DNA from 2 places in the Arthrobacter sp. AOP36-A1-22 genome. Region 1 is predicted to be linked to the other one. Evidence: predicted binding sites of a transcription regulator. Region 1 holds the regulator's gene; the other holds the start of a gene.
What was found. Region 1 encodes HspR, which represses chaperone genes until heat shock. Its sites were predicted from a motif close to AAGTTGAGTCNNNNNGACTCAACTT; they were not measured.
Positions count from the first base shown of each region.

Region 1 (10,642 bases):
AGCCAGGACCCCCAGACCGGTTCGCCCTTGACACCGGCCGGGAGCCGCCGGAACCGGGGGCCGGTGCTTCGGGCCCTGTTGGCGGTGCTCGTGGTCGCGGTCTGGCTCGGGGTGGCCGGGGTCGGAGGTCCGACCTTCGGGAAGCTGGACCAGGTGCAGACCAACGACCAGGCGGGGTTCCTCCCGGCCACGGCCGAGGCCACACAGGCCCTGGACGCCCAGGCCGGCTTCAGCGAGAGCGAAGCAGTCCCCGCCGTCGTGGTGCTCGAAGGAAGAACCGCGGCCGATGTCGACTCCTTCGACGCCGACGCACTGAAGAAGAAGATCGAGGCGGAGCACCTGGTCTCCGGGGACATCGCCGGGCCCTTCCCGTCCGAGGACGGCACGGCGTTGGAACTGGTGGTCCCGCTGACCGAGGACATGGAAGCCGACGCCGCCGTGGCCGAGCTGCGCGACGTCCTGGCCCAGCAGGTCCCCGACGGGGTGGACGCCTATGTCACGGGCCCGGCGGGATTCACCGCCGACCTGGTGGAGGCCTTCGCCGGGATCGACGGGATCCTGCTGCTCGTGGCCCTGAGCGCCGTCCTGGTGATCCTGCTGTTGGTCTACCGTTCCCTGCTGTTGCCGTTCACGGTGCTGTTCACCGCCGTCGCCGCCCTGTGCCTGGCGATCCTTGCGGTGTTCTGGATGGCCAAATGGGACTGGATCAAACTCGATGGACAGAGCCAGGGGATCCTCTCGATCCTGGTGATCGGCGCCGCCACCGACTATTCGCTCCTGCTGGTGGCCCGCCATCGGGAGACCATCGCAGCCGGCCACCGCGGATTCGATGCCGCCGCCCGGGCGCTGAAGGGGGCCGCCGAACCCATCGTCGCCTCGGCCGGGACGGTCACCGTCGGGTTGTTGTGCCTGACGTTCTCGGACTTGAACTCCAATAAGGCGCTCGGGCCGATCGGGGCCTCGGGGATCATCTGTTCGGTGATTGCCGTCCTGACGTTCCTGCCGGCGGCACTGACCCTGTTGGGCAGGACCGCCTACTGGCCGTTCGTTCCGCACCATGCCGATCATCTCGATCCCTCTCCCGTGGCCGCGATCGGCCTCTGGGGCTCGGTGGCCCGGCTGGTTGGCCGGCATCCACGCCGGATCTGGATCGCCACGGCGCTGGTGCTCATCGTCGGGTCCCTGGGCATCACCCAGCTCAAGGCCACCGGGGTGCCCCAAAGCGAGCTGGTGTTGGGCGAGACCGAATCGGCGACCGGCCAGGACGTCCTGGCCCGGCACTTCGACGCCGGAGCCGGCAGCCCGGCGGTGCTGATCACCGCCAGCGGCAGCGCCGGGACAATGCTCGAGACGGTGAAGAAGGACGACGGCGTGGCCTCGGCCTACCTGCAGGCGGAGGGCGGCGGGCCGGCAGGGGGCGGAGCCCCGGGGCGGGAGCGCCCCGCCCAGGAGGTGGACGGACGGAACCTGATCTCCATCACCCTCGACGCGGCGGCCGATTCCGCTGCAGCGGAACAGTCGGTGGTGTCGCTGCGCCGAGAAGCGCGGCAGGTGGATCCGGACGCACTCATCGGCGGTCCCACCGCGATCTCCCTGGACACCAACGTCACTGCCGAGGAGGACCTGGTGAAGATCATCCCGCTGATCCTGTTGGCCATCCTGGTGATCCTCATGCTGCTGCTGCGTTCGATCCTGGCCCCGGTGCTGCTGGTCATCACCACGGTGCTGTCCTACGGAACGGCCATGGGCGTCTCGGCCTGGGTGTTCAACGGGATCTTCGACTTCCCCGGGGCCGACCCCTCGGTTCCCCTGTTCGGGTTCGTCTTCCTCGTGGCGCTCGGGGTGGACTACAACATCTTCTTGATGACCAGGGTCAGGGAGGAATCGCTCAAGCACGGCACCCGGGAGGGGGTTTTGCGTGGGTTGGCGGTCACCGGCGGGGTGATCACCTCGGCCGGCGTCGTCCTGGCTGCGACCTTCGCCGCCTTGGGTGTCATCCCCATCATGTTCCTGGCCCAGCTGGCCTTCATCGTCTCTTTCGGTGTGCTGTTGGACACCCTGGTGGTGCGCTCCTTATTGGTGCCGGCACTGGCCCACGACCTCGGAAAGGCCATCTGGTGGCCCTCGAAACTGTCCAAGGTCGGGAACTAGCGGAGGTCGGCCGGTCGGCCTGCTGGTAGGGTGGGCCCTTGTGGCTCGTCCCACCGGCAGGATGTGCGGTGGACCAGCCATGCGTCGACAGATTTGATCCTTTTCCCGCCGTCGTCCCGCCTTGAGCGGGGCACTACGTTGCGGCGGAAGGCCGGCCACCCCCGTGGAGGTCCGGCGGAGCCCAGAACCACCGGGCCCAGGCATTCCTTTTCTTCGGCGAGATAGCGCGCCGAACCCGGTTGCGCACAGCAACGACCGAAAGCAGCCCCGTGAGCGTTTCCTTTACTTCCCTCGGCGTGCCCGCACGCCTGGCGACCATCCTGTCCGGCCAGGGCATCGACACCGCCTTCCCCATCCAGGAAGCCACGCTTCCCTCCACACTGGAAGGCAAGGACGTCCTGGGTCGGGGCCGGACCGGCTCCGGCAAGACGCTGGCCTTCTCGCTGCCGCTGGTGGCCCGGCTGGCAGCGAACCCTAAACCGCGCAAGGCGCGTTTCCCCCGGGCGCTGATCATGGCTCCCACCCGTGAACTGGCCACCCAGATCAGCCGGGTCGTCATCCCGCTGGCCGAAGGCGCGGATCTGCGCACCACGGTCATCTTCGGTGGCGTCTCCCAGGTCCGCCAGGAGAAGGAGCTGAACTCCGGCGTCGACATCGTCATCGCCTGCCCCGGCCGCCTCGAGGACCTGTTGCGCCAGAAGGTCGTGGACCTCTCCCGCGTCGAGGTCTCCGTCCTGGACGAAGCCGACCACATGGCCGACCTCGGTTTCCTGCCCGTGGTCAAGCGGATCCTGGACCAGACCCCGCGCGGCATCCAGCACATGCTCTTCTCGGCGACCCTGGACAACGGCGTCGACAAACTCGTCCAGCGCTACCTCGACCAGCCCGTCGTCCACTCGGTGGATTCCTCGCAGGCCGCCGTGGACACCATGGACCACCACGTGTTCGTCGTCGACGCCGACTCCAAGAAGGAGCTGGTGCTCGAACTGGCGTCGGGGACCGGACGACGCATCATGTTCATGCGCACCAAGCACCACGCCAAGAAGATGGCCGTCTGGCTATCCAAAGCGGGGGTCCCCGCGGTGGACCTGCATGGGAACCTGAGCCAGAACGCCCGGGACCGCAACCTGGCGGCATTCTCCGGTGGGGATGCCCGCGTGCTGGTGGCCACCGACGTCGCCGCCCGTGGTGTGCACGTCGATGGCGTCGAGCTGGTCGTCCATATCGATCCGCCCGCCGAGCACAAGGCATACCTGCACCGTTCCGGCCGGACCGCCCGCGCCGGATCCGCCGGCGCGGTGGCAACCATCGCGACCCCCGACCAGCAGGGGGACGTGAAGTCCCTGATGCGGGCCGCCGGGATCAAGGTCCCCTTCGAAAAGGTCAGCCCGCAGTCCGCGGCCGTGGCCGCCGTCCGCGGCGACAAGGCCGAGCCGGTCACCTATGTGGCGCCGCGCCCGCAATCGAACCCGCGCGCCAAGACCCTGGCCGATTCCGATGCCGCCGGAGGCCGTGGACGCCGCCGGGGCGGGCGCGGGAACTCACGTCCGGGGCGTCCGGCGGCTCGTGGCGAAGGCTCCGCAGCCGGTGTCGACAGCCGTGGCGGACGCGACGGAGGCGAGCGGTCACGTGATGACCGGCCCCGTGGCGAGCGCGGCGGCCGTCCGGGCCCCGTGCGCGGGGAACGCAACGGTGAGCGTGCCGGAGGGCGCAATGGCGGCCAGCGTGCCGGAAGCCAGCGTTCCGGGGGCGGCCGCAGCCGTTCCGGACAGCGCCAGGGGTCGGGGCGTCCCGAGGGGCGCGATGCCAACACCAGCCGCCCGTCCTCGTCCCCGCGTCCCACCTCATCGGGGGCCCGCCAGGGCAACACCATCGGTGACGCCATCGGGCAGAAGACCCAGGAAGCCCTTGGCGCCGGACGCCCGGGGCGCGGTCGCGGTAGCCGTCGAGCCGGAGCACCGCAGTCCAATTCCAAGGGCTAGACCTCCACGCATGAGGTGAATCGGATCACCCCGTTCACCGTCCCAGGCGCCGTTGCCCCGTCATTTGACGGGGCAAAGGCGCCTTTTGCGTGCCCGGATCGGGGCCGGAATCCAAACTTGAGCCAACTGCGCTCAAGTTCGAATTGACAATGAAATGAGCCCGAGTAGACTTGAGTGCAGAACGCTCAACCTCCCCGGTTGGGCGGAGGAACCAGCATTTCCCACCGGAAAGAAGGATGCATTATGTCTCGTGCCGTAGGTATCGACCTCGGAACCACCAACTCGGTCGTCTCCGTCCTGGAAGGCGGCGAGCCCACTGTCATCGCCAACGCCGAAGGCGCACGCACCACTCCGTCCGTGGTGGCCTTCTCCAAGGCCGGCGAAGTCCTGGTCGGCGAAATCGCCAAGCGCCAGGCAGTCAACAACATCGATCGCACGATCTCCTCGGTCAAGCGCAGCATGGGCACCGACTGGAGCACCACCATCGATGACAAGAAGTACACGGCGCAGGAAATCTCCGCCCGTACCCTCATGAAGCTTAAGCACGACGCCGAGTCCTACCTGGGCGAAAAGGTCACCGACGCGGTCATCACCGTCCCGGCCTACTTCAACGACGCCGAGCGCCAGGCCACCAAGGAAGCCGGCGAGATCTCGGGCCTGAACGTGCTGCGCATCGTCAACGAGCCCACGGCTGCCGCACTGGCCTACGGCCTGGACAAGGGCAAGGAAGACGAGCTGATCCTCGTGTTCGACCTCGGCGGCGGCACCTTCGACGTCTCGCTGCTCGAAGTCGGCAAGGACGAAGACGACTTCTCCACCATCCAGGTGCGCTCGACCTCCGGCGACAACCGCCTCGGTGGCGACGACTGGGATCAGCGCGTCGTCGACTGGCTGCTGTCCCAGGCCAAGGCCAAGGGTGCCGACCTGTCCAAGGACAAGATCGCCCTGCAGCGTCTGAAGGAAGCGGCCGAGCAGGCCAAGAAGGAACTCTCCAGCGCCTCCAGCACCAACATCTCGCTGCAGTACCTTTCGGTCACCGCCGATGGCCCGGTCCACCTGGACGAGCACCTCTCCCGCGCCAAGTTCCAGGACCTCACCAAGGATCTGCTGGAGCGGGCCCGCAAGCCGTTCAACGACGTGATCAAGGAAGCCGGCGTCAAGGTCTCCGATATCGCGCACGTCATCCTCGTCGGCGGCTCCACCCGCATGCCGGCCGTTGCCGAGCTGGTCCAGGAACTGGCCGGCAAGGAAGCCAACAAGGGCGTCAACCCGGATGAGGTCGTCGCCGTGGGCGCCGCGCTGCAGGCCGGTGTCCTGAAGGGCGAGCGCAAGGACGTCCTGCTGATCGACGTGACCCCGCTATCGCTGGGCATCGAGACCAAGGGCGGGGTGATGACCAAGCTCATCGAGCGCAACACGGCCATCCCGACCAAGCGTTCGGAAACCTTCACCACGGCCGACGACAACCAGCCGTCCGTGTCGATCCAGGTCTTCCAGGGCGAACGCGAGTTCACCCGGGACAACAAGCCGCTGGGCACGTTCGAACTGACCGGCATCGCGCCGGCCCAGCGTGGCGTGCCGCAGGTCGAGGTCACCTTCGACATCGACGCCAACGGCATCGTGCACGTCTCCGCCAAGGACAAGGGCACCGGCACCGAGCAGTCGATGACCATCACCGGCGGTACCTCGCTGGCGAAGGAAGACATCGACCGCATGGTCCAGGAAGCCGAGGAGCACGCCGCCGAGGACAAGGTGCGCCGCGAGGCCGCCGACACCCGCAACTCCGCCGAGCAGTCCGCCTACTCCGTGGACAAGCTCATCAAGGACAACGAGGACAAGCTGCCCGAGGAGGTCAAGACCGAGGTCCAGGCCGACGTCGACGCCGTCAAGGCTGCCCTTGAGGGCCAGGACAACGACGACGAGGTCAAGGCCGCGTACGAGAAGCTCCAGGAGTCGCAGACCAAGCTCGGCGAAGCCATCTACGCCCAGGCCGAGTCCGAAGGCGCCGCCGGTGAAGCCGGGGAGTCCGAAGGCACCGAGGCGCCCGACGAGGACATCGTCGACGCCGAGGTTGTCGACGAAGAAGACGAAGAGAAGAAGTAAGGCGGTTCGAATCTGATGCCAGAACACGGCAACGAAGAAGAGCACGACGGCGACGAGCCGGTGCGCTTCACCGATAAGCGCAAGGTCGATCCCGAGACGGGCGAAGTGCGCGGCGCCGAAGGGCATGAGGAAGCGACCGCTGCAGCGGAAGGTGCCGAGTCGGAGGATGCGCTGGCCCAGGCCGAGCAGATCCTCAACGAGGCAGGCGACCAGCAGGAGCAGCCCGCGGCGGCGTCCGACGTCGAAGCGGAACTGCGTAACGACCTGCTGCGTCTGCAGGCCGAGTACGTGAACTACCGCAAGCGCGTCGAGCGCGATCGGGAATCCGTGCGCGACCTCGCCGTCCAGTCGGTGCTCGTCAGCCTGCTGCCCGTACTCGACGATCTCGACGCCGCCCGCAAGCACGGCGATCTCGAGGAAGGGCCGTTCGCGGCGGTGGCGAACAAGATCGACGCCATCCTCGCGGGCCACGGACTGACCCGGATCGAGGAAGTGGGGGTCGTCTTCGACCCGAACTTCCACGAGGCCCTGATGCAGCAACCCAGCTCCGAGGTCCCCGAGGACCACGTGGCCCAGGTCCTGCGGATCGGCTACCAGAAGGGCGAGCGCGTCATCCGTGCCGCCCAGGTGGTTGTCTCCACGGGAGAATGAACCACCCCCGGCCGCCCCACCACCGGTGGGGCGGCCGGGACCCCATTAGCTTGAGAAACAACCAGGAAACAGGAGGCGCCCGATGGCCAGTCAGGATTGGGTCAACAAGGATTTCTACGCCACCCTCGGCGTCTCCAAGGACGCCAGCGACGCCGATATCAAGAAGTCCTACCGCAAGATGGCGCGCAAATACCACCCCGACACCAATCCCGGCGATGAGGCCGCGGAAAAGAAGTTCAAGGACATCACCGAGGCCAATTCGGTGCTGTCCGACCCCGAGGAACGCGAACAGTACGACGCCATCCGGGCGATGGGATCCGGCGCCCGGTTCACCTCCGGAGGCGCCGGGGGGCCCTCCGGTGGCGGCGCGGGATTCGACGACGTCTTCGGCAACCTGTTCAACCAGGGGGGCGGGGGACGCCGCGGTGGCGGGTTCCCCGGAGGCGGCCAGGTTCCCCCCGAATTCGCGGACCTCTTTGGTGGTGGCGGATTCGGCGGCTTCCAGCAGGCCCCGCAGAAGGGCGCCGATCGGACCGCTTCGACCACGATTTCCTTCGCCGGGTCCATCCGCGGCACCAGCATCGGACTGCGCGAACCCGATGGCGACGTCATCGACGTGCGCATCCCCGCGGGCATCCGTGACGGCCAGAGTGTCAGGGTCCGGGGCAAGGGCCAGCGCAGCCCGGCAGGAAACGGGGACCTGTTGGTGAAGGTTTCGGTCAAACCGCATGCCTTCTTCGCCCGCGAGGGCAACAACATCCGGATCCACCTGCCGGTGGGCTTCTCCGAGGCCGCCCTGGGAGCCACGTTGGAGGTCCCCACGCTGACCGGGGAGACCGTGAAGATGAAGATCCCCGCCGGGACCTCATCGGGGCGGACCCTGCGGCTGAAGGGGCGCGGGGTGAAGACGTCCAAGGCCGTCGGCGATCTGCTGGTCACCGTCGAGGTCGTCGTACCGCAGAAGCTCAATGCCGAGGCGCAGGAAGCCGTCAAGGCCTTCGCCGAAGCAACCGCCGACGCGGATCCCCGCGCCGGGATCGCCACCAAGGCGGTACTCTAGCGGCGGGCCCGGGGCGCGGGAAGCACGGCGGAACCGAACACACCAGGAGGAGGCAAGCACATGGCGGTAGGCAAGGCACTGGCCATCAACGATCGTTTCATCCCGGTATTCGTGATCTCCGTCGCGGCCGAACTGGCCGATATGCACCCGCAGACACTGCGCCAGTACGACCGCATGGGATTGGTCTCGCCCTCGCGGCAGCGCGGCAAGCAGCGGCGCTATTCCAAGCATGATGTCGAATTGCTGCGGGAGGTCCAGAGCCTCTCGAAGGCGGGGGTCTCGCTGGAAGGGATCCGGCGGGTCCTGGAACTCGAGAACCAGGTTGCGGCGCTGCGTTCCCGTGTGGCGGAACTGAGTCAGGAACTGGCCGAAGCCGACCGCAGGTCCTCGGAGATGGAACGGGTCTTTGCCGCCGGAGCCGGCGGCGGTGACGTCGTCACCCTGGCCCGGGGGGAACGCCCCAGGGCCCGCAGCCAGGCCGTCGTCATCTGGCGAGCCCAGGACTAGGCGGACACCTCATGGTCCCCGGGACGCTGGCGACCGTTGCCGAGCTGATCGAGCGGGCGGAGCGCGGCTTCGAGATCACCAAGGGCCGGCGTGACGGATTCGATCAGGACCGCAAGGCGGCAGTGGACGGGGTCGCCCATGCGCTGAGGCCCACGTCCATGCACCGGCGGCTTCCCGCCAGACGGCTGCTCTTCCTGGACCTGGAAGGACCGCATCCGTTGGCGGCCGTGGTGCTCGGGGACCCCGACCATGCCACCCACCTGACCTGGCAGGTCTCCGGGGCAGGCATCCGTCCCGGAACCGCCATGTGGGGCACGGCCCGTGAAGCCGGCGAACTCCTGCTCGAACAGCGGGCCGCCGGTGCCGGAGCCCCGGCCGTCATCGCCTGGCTCGGGTATCCCGCACCGGGGATGTTCAGGGCCCTCTCGGACCGTACCGCCCGGACCTGTGCCGCGCGGCTGGCCTTCGACATCCGTCGGGTCGGGGAGCTCCTTCCCCGTACGGCCAGGATGGCGATCGAAGCACATTCCTACGGGGCGACGTTGGCCGCGTACGCGCTCGCCCGGTTGGATGCCGAACCACCCCCGGCCGGCCAGGCGGGCCCCTTGATCGACACACTGGCCACCATTGGTTCGGCGGGAATTCCGGACCGCTTGTTGCGGGACCCGTCTGACTTGGGCATCCCACCAAGCCGCCGATACGAGGCCGTGGCGAGCCGGGACCTGCTGGCCCGATGCGGCCGGCTCCTCAGTGGGCGGACCACGGTCGCCGGGCTGCCGTTCGCCGTGGAAGGACACCCGGAATCGGGGCTGCATGCCGTCACCGGGCACAACACCTCCCGCTTCGTGCCCGGATCCGATGACCCCGAATACGGGTACCGGGACCCCGGCACGCTCTCGCTGCACAACCTGGCCCGGATCCTCATCGGGGGGACCCCTCCGTTCAGCTGACCGGCCCCCGGCGGTCCCCGTCCGCCTCCGGTTCCCGGCGATAGGCCAGATCGAAGACCAGACGGCCCGCGGCCACGGCCTTGGCCTCGAAGCTCGTGCGCACCCGCCCCGCGTAGCGTGGGGCCCACCCCCCGAGATCGTCTGTGAAACCCGGCTCCGGGTCGTGGCCCTCCAGACCGTCGCGGCGGACCCGGCTCAGGGGGGAGTCCTCCCCGGCGCATTCGCCGGGGTGCAGGGAGGTGAAATCCTTCGAGGCGTCGAGGATCGAACGCATCTGTTCGGCATACTGCGACCAATCGGTGGCCAGGCGCCAGATGCCGCCGGGGGCCAGCACACGGGCGGCCTTGGGCAGGAACGATTCCTTGATGAGCCGACGCTTGTGGTGCCGGGTCTTATGCCAGGGGTCGGAGAAGAAGATCCAGAGTTCATCCACCGAACCGGGCTCCAGCATCACATCGAGGACCTCGGGGGCGTTGGCCTGCACGGCCCGCACATTGGTCAGTCCCTTCGCGTCGATCCGGGCCATCAGCTGCGCCAGGCCGGGCAGATAGACCTCCACGGCGAGGAAATCCCGTTCGGGATGGGCCTCGGCGGCTTCGGCGATGGCTTCGCCCAGCCCGGTGCCGATCTCCACGGTCAGCGGGGCCCGACGGCCGAAGGCCTCCTCGGCGTCGAAGCGGAAATCCTCGTGGACCGAGGTGTCTGCGTGGTGGCGCGGAACCTGGATGACGTAGTCCCCGGAGAGCCGGTCCCAGGAGTCCTTGCGCTTGCCGTGCAAACGGGACCCGCGACGGACGAAGGACACCGGATCGGTCCGGTAGAAGCGCAAATCGTCGGCGGCGCGGCCGTTGACAGGGGGCTTGGGGGCTGCGGGATCATTCATTGGGTCCACGTTAGTCGTCGCCGCGATGGACGTCATGTCAGGGTCTTCCCGGATGGCGGCGCCGGCCGCGGACGGGCACACTGGAGACATGAACGGACCCCTGAACCTGATCCTGAACATCATCTGGCTCGTCTTCGGCGGATTCTGGCTGGCCCTGGGCTACCTGGCCGCCGGGGTCGTGTGTTGCGTGCTGATCGTGACCATCCCCTTCGGGCTGGCCTCGTTCAGGATCGCCAACTATGCGCTGTGGCCCTTCGGCCGCACCATCGTGGACCGGGGCGGGCGGACCGGATTCTTCTCCACCGTGGGCAATGTCGTGTGGATCCTCGTGGCGGGGATCTGGATCGCCATCGGG
Region 1 is NZ_JBQSWX010000015.1:7,606-18,247, reverse strand. It holds gene ACT3S2_RS10120 (MMPL family transporter) at 1-2,151, shown strand, start outside; gene ACT3S2_RS10115 (DEAD/DEAH box helicase) at 2,421-4,133, shown strand; gene dnaK (molecular chaperone DnaK) at 4,377-6,236, shown strand; gene ACT3S2_RS10105 (nucleotide exchange factor GrpE) at 6,252-6,887, shown strand; gene ACT3S2_RS10100 (DnaJ C-terminal domain-containing protein) at 6,970-7,947, shown strand; gene ACT3S2_RS10095 (heat shock protein transcriptional repressor HspR) at 8,008-8,454, shown strand; gene ACT3S2_RS10090 (alpha/beta hydrolase) at 8,466-9,404, shown strand; gene trmB (tRNA (guanosine(46)-N7)-methyltransferase TrmB) at 9,397-10,287, opposite strand; gene ACT3S2_RS10080 (YccF domain-containing protein) at 10,376-10,642, shown strand, end outside.

Region 2 (10,642 bases), on a different contig from region 1:
GCCGCGGGAGTCCCGGGCGAGGCCGCATCCGCCGAGGCCGGGGTGGAACCCGCATGGCCCGGGGTTTGCGTCGCTGTCGGGGACCCGGTCCCGGACGAACTGGCACCGGACGAAGCAGCACCGGCGGATCCGCTGGAAGCGGTCCCGGCCCCCGGCGTCGTGCAGGCGGCCAACGGCAGGGCGGCGCAGATCAACGCGGCCGTGGCCACGTTCCTCAAATGTCTTTTCATCATGCCCTTTCGGCGGGTTCGCAGGCAGACCTGAGGCTCCAGTGTAGTTGGGGTCCGCTCTGGCCTCGTGGCTACTGCCCCGCCAGCACGCCCAGGACGATGAACCCGGAAATCGCGAAGAACGGCAGGCACAACACGGCATTGAGGACCCGATGCTCGTTGATGATCGCCACGAACTCCCGCAGGAAGGCGCTGGGGACGTAGTAGCGGGCGGTCGGGGACCCGACCACCTGGGCATCGACGTCGTATTTGCGGGCCAACAAGGCTGCCCGCAGCACATGATAATTATTGGTCACCACCAGCAACGGTCCGGGACGCCCCGCGGCGTTCTGGACCTCGCGGGAGAAGCGCAGATTCTCCCGGGTCGTCTTCGCCTGGTTCTCCGGGACGACGTCGGCCGCGGGAATTCCTGCCTCGTACAGGTATTCGGCCATCCCCTCCCCTTCGGTCCGCGACTCGTCGTGGCCCTGGCCTCCCGAGGGGATCAGCACCGGTTTCGGATCCGGTGCCTGCCGATGGAGTTCAACCGCCTTGTCCAGCCGGCTGGCCAACAGCGGGGGGACCTTTCCGCCGATCAACCGCGAGCCCAGGATCGTGATGGCTTCGGGGTGGATGTCGTGCTCCATGCGGCCGTAGGCCACGGCGTAGGCGAGGAAGATGACGAAGACGACCCCGAGATAGCCGCAGAGGAAGAAGAGCAGGAACGCCAGTCCCACCAGCAGGGGCTGGAGCGTGAGCACCAGCAGCAGGGCGAGGACCGGCAGCACGAGCATCGCGATGCCCAGCACCAGGGTCAGCAGGTTCCCCAGCCGGCGGCCCTCGCTGCGCATCATGGTCAGCCCGTTGGCGATGAGGAATCCGGCCAGGACGATCACCGCCAACGGCACCAGGGCGAGGATGCCCAGGGTGATGTAGTCGAAGACCGGGGACCAGCTGCTCAACAGGGCCGTGGCCCCGGTGAGTGCGAACCAGATGGCTGCGACCAGGACGACGCCGTTGCGCAGCATGCGCCGGTCCTTGCGGCGCAGCCAGACGTAGAGCAGGCCCAACAGGGCGGCAATGATCAGGAAACTCACCCGGCCAGACTAGCAAGGCAGCCTGACTAGACTGGAGCCGTGCAGCAGAGTCCAAAATCCCCGCCGGGCAGTACCGATGCCTCCATCGCCGCTCTCTACCACTATCCAGTCAAGGGCCTGTCCCCGCAGCCGCTCTCCGAGGTCGGGCTCCACGCCGGGCACGGCTTCCCCGACGACCGGATCTACGCACTCGCCCGGGCCGGGGGGAAGTACGTCCCGGACACGGCGCAGAACCTGGGCAAACAAAACTTCCACGTCCTGGCCCGTGACTTCGCGCTGGCCGGATTGCGCAGCCACTACGACTCCTCCTCACGGACGATCTCTCTCACCCGCCCGCAGGGTGATGACGCAGAGGCGGTACACGCCGATCTGTCCACCTCCACCGGCCGCGACCGGTTGGCGTCGATGGTGGCCGAACTGCTGGGTCTGGCCGGGGACGCCGCGCCGGTCATCGCCCACGAATCCGGCCGGCGTTTCCCTGATCTGCTCTCCAAGGGCGATGAGGAAGCCCAAGCCGTGTCCATCATCAACCTGGCCTCCGTCCGTGAACTGGCCCGGATCGCCGGCGTCCCGGTGGACCCGCTGCGTTTCCGCGCCAACATCTACCTCGACGGATTGCCGCCCTGGGCCGAACGGCACCTGCCGGGCCGTTCGCTGCTGGCCGGAGGTGCCCGGCTGGAGGTCTTCCAGGAGATCGGCAGGTGCCCGGCCACCGAAGTGGATCCGGTGAGCTCGAAACGTGATCTGCCGGTCCTGCAATTGCTCCACGACGCCTTCGGGCACACCATCATGGGCGTCTACGCCCACGTGCGGACCGATGGAACGCTCACCCGGGGCACTGCCGTCGTTCGGGAATAACCATGGCCGGGACCGGGTGGGCAGGACTACGATCAAACCACGTCGACCCCCCGGATGGAGGCAGCAATGACCGATCCCTCCACCGGTTCCCTGCGCACGGAGGCCTATATCGACGGCCGGTTCCGTCCCGCCGCCGGCGGGGCCACGTTCACGGCGCTCTCCCCCGCCACCGGTCAGCCGATTGCCCGGGTGGCCGCCTGCGGGCCCGCGGACGTCGATGCCGCCGTGGCCAGCGCCCGCACCGCCTTCGATTCCGGCGTCTGGTCCGATGCCGACCCCATCGAACGCCAGCAGGTGCTGCTGCGCCTGGCCGATCTCATCGAGGCGGCCACCGCCGAGCTGGCCGGGCTGGAATCGGTGGATGCGGGCCGTCCGCTGGCCGACTGCCACGAGTTCGACCTCCCCGACACGATCGGCACCATCCGCTGGTATGCCGAAGCCATCGACAAGGTCTTCGGCAAGGTCGCCCCCACCGGGCCCGGGGCGCTGGGACTCATCGTCCGCGAGCCGATCGGTGTGGTCGGGGCGGTCCTGCCCTGGAACTTCCCGGCCGCCATGCTCGCCTGGAAGATGGCCCCGGCCCTGGCCGCCGGGAATTCGTTGGTGGTCAAACCCCCCGAGTTGGCTTCCCTGTCCACCTTGCGGATCGCAGAACTGGCCACCGAGGCAGGCGTACCCGACGGGGTGTTCAACGTGGTTCCCGGGCTCGGGCCCGTTGCCGGGAAGGCCCTGGGCCTGCATATGGACGTCGATATGATCTCCTTCACCGGTTCCACCCGGACCGGCCGGGAATTCCTGCGTTACGCCGCCGAGAGCAACCTGAAGAACATCACCTTGGAATGCGGGGGCAAGTCGCCGCAGATCGTGCTGGCGGATAACGCCGACCGCCTGCCCCAGGTGGCCGCCGATCTGGCCGAGGCCGCGTTCTGGGCTTCTGGGCAGAACTGTTCGGCGGGTTCACGGATCCTGGTGCATGAATCGCTCAGGGCCGACTTCGTGGCCGAGCTGGTGCGCCAGGCCGGCCAGCGGATCGTCGGGGACCCCGCCGAACCCGAGACGATCCTCGGTCCGCTGATCGAGGCCGACGCGCTGGCCAGGGCCCTGCGTTTCATCGAAGATGCCCGCACGGCCGGGGCCCGGATCGCCGCCGGAGGACGGGCCCTGTTCGAAGACAGCGGCGGCTGGTATCTCGGCCCGACCGTCATCGACGAGGTCACCGCCGGGATGGCGATCGCCCGTGAGGAGGTCTTCGGCCCCGTCGTCGCGGTGATCGGGTTCCAGGACGAGGCCGAGGCGTTGGCCCTGGCCAACGACACCACCTACGGGTTGGCCGCGACCATCTGGTCCCACGACATCGATCGGGCCATCCGGCTGGCCCGTGGGGTGCGGGCCGGCACCGTGGCCGTCAACGGCTACAGCGAAGGCAACATCACCACCCCGTTCGGTGGCTACCGGGCCTCGGGCTTCGGGGGGCGCGACAACGGGTTGGAAGCCTTGGAACAGTACACCCAGCTCAAGACGATCTGGGTGACCGTCAGGTCGTGATGACCACGATCAGGGCCAGCACGCCCAGGATCATGACGGCGCCGGCGGTCCAGAAGATGGCGGCCACATCGGCCTCCAGGCGCCCCTCGGCGATGCCACGGGTGCGGGCGGAGTAACGGCGGCGCTGCGTCACGTAGATGGACAGCGCCCCCAGGCCCCCCACGGCCACCAGGATCAGGATCGAGGGGCCGTAATGGTGCATCCAGCGCATGAACACGGCGCTGACCACGAACAGCGACAACGTGGTCCGGCCCCAGGACATGACGGTGCGTTCGGGTTGCAGTCCTGGGTCCTGGTGGCCGCGCGTGATGGGGATGGTCATCGAGGGACCTATCCGGAGACGACGAGGACGACGACGATGACCGCCGCGGCCAGTGCCCCGCCGATGCCCAGCAGCGGCACGATCGCCGGGAACGGCAACGGACGGTGGTTGCGCATGCTCGACTCGATCCGCAGCCAGCGGAACACCGCCCCGGCACTGATCAGCAGGCCCAGGCAGATGACCAGGATCGAGATGGCCTTGCGCAGGTCGGTGGGAAAGGCGTCGAAGGCGAAGGCCTCCAAGGCGATTCCACCGGCCAGGAAGGCCAGCGAAGTGCGGATCCAAGCCAGGAACGTGCGTTCGTTGGCCAGGGTGAACCGCGGGTCGGGTTCGTTGCCGCTGGGTAGCGCCTTGCGTGCCAGCCATCCGCGTTCGCCTTCGTCGGCCACCGTCGTCCTCCCGCTGTTGCCCCAGCCGCCACCGGCTGCTCTCGCTGGAAATCCTACCGGTCACAGGCCTCGCCCGCCGGGTGGAAACCGTGCGGGGAATAATGACGACCGCATCACGTTAACTTGAGTGACATACACTCAGGTCTATACTTGAGCGTAAGACACTCAAGTTCCTTGGAGGGAAAATGCCAGCGTTCTTCGGACCCACCGGATCGGGAAGCGGCTCGTTTGATGACTTCCTGGCCCGCTACCTGCAGGGCCAGCGAGCCGCAGCCGCAGGCCGCCCCATCGACATCACCCGGCTGCTCAGCCGGCGCACGCACGAACTGCTCGGGCAGGCGGCGGCCTTCGCCGCCGAACACGGCCATGCCGAGGTCGACGCCCTGCACCTGCTGCGGGTCCTCGTGGCCCAGGACGGGCCGGCCGCCCAGTTGCGGGCCGGCGGCATCGACGTGGAGGCCATCGCCCGCAACGCGGAACAGCGTCTGCCGCAATCCTCCGACCGCCCCACCGGCGGGGCCCCGGCACTGACGGCTTCGACCCAACGGGCCCTGCTCGACGCCCGCCAGGTCGCCCGCGCCTTCGGCTCGACCTACATCGACCCCGAGCACCTCTTCGTCGCCTTCGTCGTCAACCAGGACTCCCCCGCCGGGCAGGTCCTCGCCGCCTCCGGGGTGACCCCCGAAACGTTGCAGAACATCGGGGCCGCCGCCCAGCAGGAAGCCTCCGGCCCCCAGGACGGCCCCGCGCAGACCGGGGCCCCGACCGATTCACCGACCCCGATGCTGGACACCTACGGCACGGATCTGACCGCACTGGCCCTCGAGGAGAAACTGGACCCCGTGATCGGCCGGCAGGAGGAGATCGAGCAGACCATCGAGATCCTGGCCCGTCGCATGAAGAACAACCCGGTGCTCATCGGCGAAGCCGGCGTCGGCAAGACCGCCGTCGTCGAGGGCCTGGCCCAGGCCATCACCGCCGATTCGATCCCCGCCCAGCTGCAGGGCAAACGCGTCATCTCCCTGGACCTGCCGGGCATGCTCGCCGGCACCCGCTACCGCGGGGACTTCGAGGAACGCCTGACCCAGACCATGGACGAAATCGCGGCCGGGGACGGCGAGTACATCGTCTTCATCGACGAGCTGCACAACGTGGTCGGCGCCGGCGGCTCCGGGGAAGGCGGCATGGACGCCGGGAACATCCTCAAGCCGCGGCTGGCCCGCGGGGAACTGCGGCTCATCGGCGCCACCACGTTGGCCGAGTACCGCAGCGTGGAGAAGGACCCGGCATTGGAGCGCCGCTTCCAGCCCGTCACGGTCGGCGAACCCTCCCAGGAGGATTCCGTGAAGATCCTCACCGGTCTGGCCGGCCGCTACGCCGAACACCACCAGGTGACCTATACCGAAGGTGCCCTGCGGGCCGCCGTCGACCTCTCCTCCCGCTATCTCACCGACCGTTTCCTGCCCGATAAGGCGATCGACCTGATCGACCAGGCCGGGGCGCGTCTGAGCCTGCGGCGCGGCCCGACCGTCGACGTCCAGGCGCTGCGCCGCGAGCTGGAGACCCTGCGCGAACGCAAGAACGACGCCATCGCGGCCGAACGCTTCGAGGACGCCGGATGGCTGCGCGATGAGATCGCCGCACTGGCCGAGCACCTCGACGAGCTGATTGCCGGGACGCAATCCGACGGCACCGACGACGACACCGACGGCACCAGCGTGGTGGACGAGGAGCAGATCGCCCAGATCATCGCCCGGGCCACCGGCATCCCCGCAGCCCGGTTGACCGAGGGCGATCGGGCCCGGCTGGCGAAGCTGGAGGAGGAACTGCATGAGCGCGTCATCGGGCAGGACGATGCGGTGGGCGTCATCGCCAAATCCGTACGGCGCAACCGCACGGGCATGGGCGATGCCTCCCGTCCCGTGGGCAGCTTCATGTTCCTGGGGCCCACCGGGGTCGGCAAGACCGAGTTGGCGAAGTCGCTGGCCCAGTCGCTGTTCGGCCGCGAGGAGGCGCTGCTGCGCTTCGATATGAGCGAATTCGGTGAACGGCATACCGTCTCGCGGTTGGTCGGGGCCCCTCCGGGCTACGTCGGCTACGGCGAGGCTGGACAGCTGACCGAACGGGTGCGCCGCAACCCGTATTCGGTGCTGCTGCTCGACGAGATCGAAAAGGCGCACCCCGACGTGTTCAACCTGTTGCTGCAGGTGCTCGACGACGGCCGGCTCACCGACGGGCAGGGCCGGACCGTGGACTTCCGCAACACGGTGGTCATCATGACCTCCAACCTGGGCTCCGCGTTCCTGGCCAGCAAGACCGGCGCCCTGGGCTTCAACGCCCAGTCCGGCGAGGGGGCCGGCGGTTTCGGCTCCGAGAAGGCGCTCCGCGATCGGGTCATGGGCCGGCTGCGCGAGACCATGCGTCCGGAATTCCTGAACCGCATCGACGAGATCGTGTTGTTCCGCAAGCTCGAGCAGGAGCAGCTGCGCCAGATCGTGTCCATCCAACTGCGTGACACCGAAGCCCGGCTCGAAGCCCAGGGAATCGGCCTGGACGTGGAGGATGCGGCCATCGGGTGGATTGCCGAGCACGGTTACGAGCCCGAATACGGGGCCCGTCCGCTGCGTCGGGTGATCCAGTGCGAGGTCGATGACCCGATCGCCGACCTGCTGGTCGCCGAAGCGGTCCGGGACGGTGGCAGGATCACCCTCCGGGTCGAGGAGGGCGCACTGCGCGTCGCGGCCTCCTCCACCCGCCCGGCGCTGGCCGCCTAGGTAGGTATCCCCGGGCTCCCGCCGGGACGACGAACGCCCCCGGACCATGGCTTCCATGGTCCGGGGGCGTTGTCGTGACAGGTCCTGTCCGGGGGCTCAGCCGGGGAACGGCGCGTTGGGGATGTAGGGATTCCCGTCCTCGTCCTCATCGCCGTAGGCCTCCATCGCCAGCTCGTCGGCGGTGTCTTCGTCACCGTGGACGGGAATGGACCCGGAGTCGATCTCGGTGGGGCCGTCGACGTCGCGGCGCCTCTCGTGCTCGGTGGCCTCCGGCTGGGGCAGCTGTGTCCCGTCCATGCCCATCCCGGCTTGCGAGACGGCGTCCTGGTGGTGGTGTTCGTGGGTACCCATCGTGTCCTCCTCGACATATCGGTCCGGGCCCGCGGTGCCACCTGCCCCCGTGACGACGTTTCGGGCTCTTCTTCCAGCCTACGACCGTGACGGTATTAGTCCAGTTCCTCCGGGTCCAGACCACCGCGGCCGATGCCGGCATAGACGCCCGGCCGGGCCGATCGCAACCAGTAGGCACCGAGGACGCCGAGGAGCCCCGGGACCACGATGATGGCCGGAAGCAGCCAGCTGAGCATCCCGGGTTCCTCCAACCCGATGAGCACATCGAAGTTCGCGACGATCATTCCGAACACCGCGGTCAGCGATACCCCGGCCAGCAGCGGTGCGACCATCGTCGTCCAGGCCCCGGGTCTGGTGGGCTGGCGGCGGAAGAAGCCGATGACGGCGAAGGACGTCAGGGCCATCAGCAGCACCAGACCGAACGCGCCGGTGTTGGTCAGCCAGGTGAACAGGGTCAGGACCGGGAACAGCTCCCCGTATTCGTGGCCGGTTCCGGCCACGGCGAAGACCACCAGGACGACCAGTGCGAGCACCGACTGTGCGATCGAACCGGCCAAGGGGGCCCGGGTCCGGGCGGACACCGCGGCCAGTTTCGCCGGCAGGACGTTTTCGCGTCCCAGCGAGAAGATGTAGCGGGCCACGACGTTGTGGAAGGCCACCAGGGCGGCCAGCAGGCTGGTGATGAACAGCAGGTTGGCCAGATCGACGAACCAGACGGCTGCGTGGTCGGCGAAGTACACGAACATCAGGTCCGGCCCGAATTCCTCCGACCGGCCGATCACCTGGCTCTCGCCTTCGGCAATGGTCATCGCCCAGGCGGAGAAGGCGTAGAAGGCGGCAATGACGACGACGGCGATATAGGTCGCCCGGCGGGCGGTGTTGCGCGGATCCTTGACCTCTTCGTTGTAGATGGCCCCTGATTCGAAGCCCATGAAGGCCGCGACGCTGAAGGCCAGGGCCGCCCCGACACCGGTGGTGAACAGCGATCCCGGTTCCAGCGAGGCGGTGCTGATTCCTTCCGGGGCGGTGCCGAAGGCGAACACGTCGTAGATGATGACCACGACGAATTCGAGCGCGACCAGCACGCCCAGCACCTTGGCCGAGAGGTCGACCTTGTTCACCCCCAGGATGCCCACGATGAGCCATCCGGCCAGCGAGCAGACCCACCAGGGGATTTCCAGCCCCATCGACCCTGCCAGGAACGAGGACAAGGCGAAGCCGAACAGGCCGTTGATGCCGATCTGCATGGCGTTGTAGGACAGCAGGGCCACCCAGGCGGATCCGACTCCCGCCGGCTTGCCCAGCCCGCGGGAGATATAGGCGTAGAACGCCCCGGCGTTGCGGACGTGTCGGCTCATCGCCAGATAGCCGACGGCAAAGATGACCAGGACCGCACCGAGCAGGATGAAGGACAGCGGGACCCCCAGCAGACCGGTGACCGCGAAGTTGCTGGTCACCCCGCCGGCGACGACGGTCAACGGGGCGGAGGCGGCGATGATCATGAAGACCAGGGCCGGGATCCCGAGTCGGCGTTGCCCCAACCCGGTTCCGGCGGACGGGTCCCGTCCGGCCTGTTGCTGGGTCTTGGTGGTGGTCATGGTTCCTCCTGGTGATGACAGCACGGCGTGATGGGACCGGCATTACAGACCACTGTGCCCCGGATCACAGCCGGTGGGCTTGGCTTTGCGCGACGCCCCCTTGTCCCCGGGCGCAGGCAGGACGCAACGGAGTAGCGTGATCAGCGTGAAGCCATCGAATACCCCCGTCATCCATGTCAGCGCCGTCGTCCTCAGGGATTCCTCCGGGGCGCTGCTGACCGTGCGCAAGGGAGGCACCAGCCGGTTCATGCTCCCCGGAGGCAAGCCCGAGGCGGGCGAGAGTCCCGCAATCACGGCATTGCGTGAATGTTCCGAGGAGCTGGGCGTGGAGCTGGACCCCGCGGACCTTCGTGAACTCGGGGTCTTCCGCTGCCGCGCCGCCAACGAGCCGGGCCACGAGGTCCAGGCGACCGTCTTCGAACATCCGGAACTGGTCGCGGCATACCCCGCCGCCGAGATCGCCGAATTGCGCTGGCTGGACCCCACGGCGGTCCCCCTGCCCGGGGACCTGGCCCCGCTGCTGGCCGAGCAGGTCATCCCCGCCCTGCAGGACCGGGGCCGGAGGCCCATCGGCCGGATCGCCTTATTCACCGGTTCCCGGACCGGCCACGGAGGCACCTACCTCGAGGCCACCTCCACGCTGGGCTCCCGGCTGGCCGAAACCGGTGTCGGCATCGTCTACGGCGGCGGGCAGGTGGGGCTCATGGGGGTCCTCGCCGACGCCGCCCTGGCCCGCGGCGGAACGGTCACCGGCATCACGACGGAAGCGCTTTTCGAGGGCGAGACGGCCCATGCGTCGTTGACGCGGTTGGAGGTCGTGGCCACCATGCATGAGCGCAAGCAACGCATGGCCGACCTCTGCGACGCCTTCGTCGCATTGCCCGGCGGGGCGGGAACGCTCGAGGAGTTCTTCGAAGCCTGGACCTGGCAGCATCTGGGCATCCATGCCAAGCCCGTGGCCCTGTACAACGTCGCGGGGTTCTGGGATCCACTCCTGGCCATGATCGAGACCATGGTCGAGCGCGGGTTCCTGGCTCCGCTGTACCGGGACACGTTGATCGTCAGCGACGATCCCGACGACCTGCTGGACCAGCTCGGCACCTGGCGACCCCCGACCCCCAAATGGTCCGAATAGCCGGTCCCGCCGCCCTCTGACCGGTCCGTGCTCCCGGGTCCGCGACCCTTCCCGCAGCCGAGCCCGGGCAGCAGGGGCTTGCCACAACGCGATGCCGACCGTATATTCTACAGACATAGAAAAAAGGTGTGACGTGCTCCACAGCACGGCATCATCGCTCGGCAGCGCCCGGGGCTCCGGCCCTGACGGGCCCACCCAGGGCCTCCGCGTTGCCGCTGCCCCACCCTGCCTCCAGAAAGCGGTCCCCATGTCTGCCAAGGTCTTGATTGTCGGAGCCGGTTTCGCCGGCCTGGTCGCTGCACGCGAACTGCAAACCGCGGGTGTGGAGGTGGAGATCTTCGAGGCCCGGGACCGGATCGGCGGC
Region 2 is NZ_JBQSWX010000008.1:70,936-81,577, reverse strand. It holds gene ACT3S2_RS07020 (glycoside hydrolase family 3 N-terminal domain-containing protein) at 1-209, opposite strand, end outside; gene ACT3S2_RS07015 (YdcF family protein) at 302-1,306, opposite strand; gene ACT3S2_RS07010 (MOSC domain-containing protein) at 1,346-2,164, shown strand; gene ACT3S2_RS07005 (aldehyde dehydrogenase) at 2,231-3,709, shown strand; gene ACT3S2_RS07000 (DUF202 domain-containing protein) at 3,699-4,031, opposite strand; gene ACT3S2_RS06995 (YidH family protein) at 4,040-4,420, opposite strand; gene ACT3S2_RS06990 (ATP-dependent Clp protease ATP-binding subunit) at 4,606-7,194, shown strand; gene ACT3S2_RS06985 (hypothetical protein) at 7,291-7,545, opposite strand; gene ACT3S2_RS06980 (APC family permease) at 7,641-9,143, opposite strand; gene ACT3S2_RS06975 (TIGR00730 family Rossman fold protein) at 9,289-10,278, shown strand; gene ACT3S2_RS06970 (NAD(P)/FAD-dependent oxidoreductase) at 10,526-10,642, shown strand, end outside.
Region 2: ACT3S2_RS06990 (ATP-dependent Clp protease ATP-binding subunit) is a predicted target of HspR. The motif match lies at 4,568-4,592, and genes of this name have one in related genera.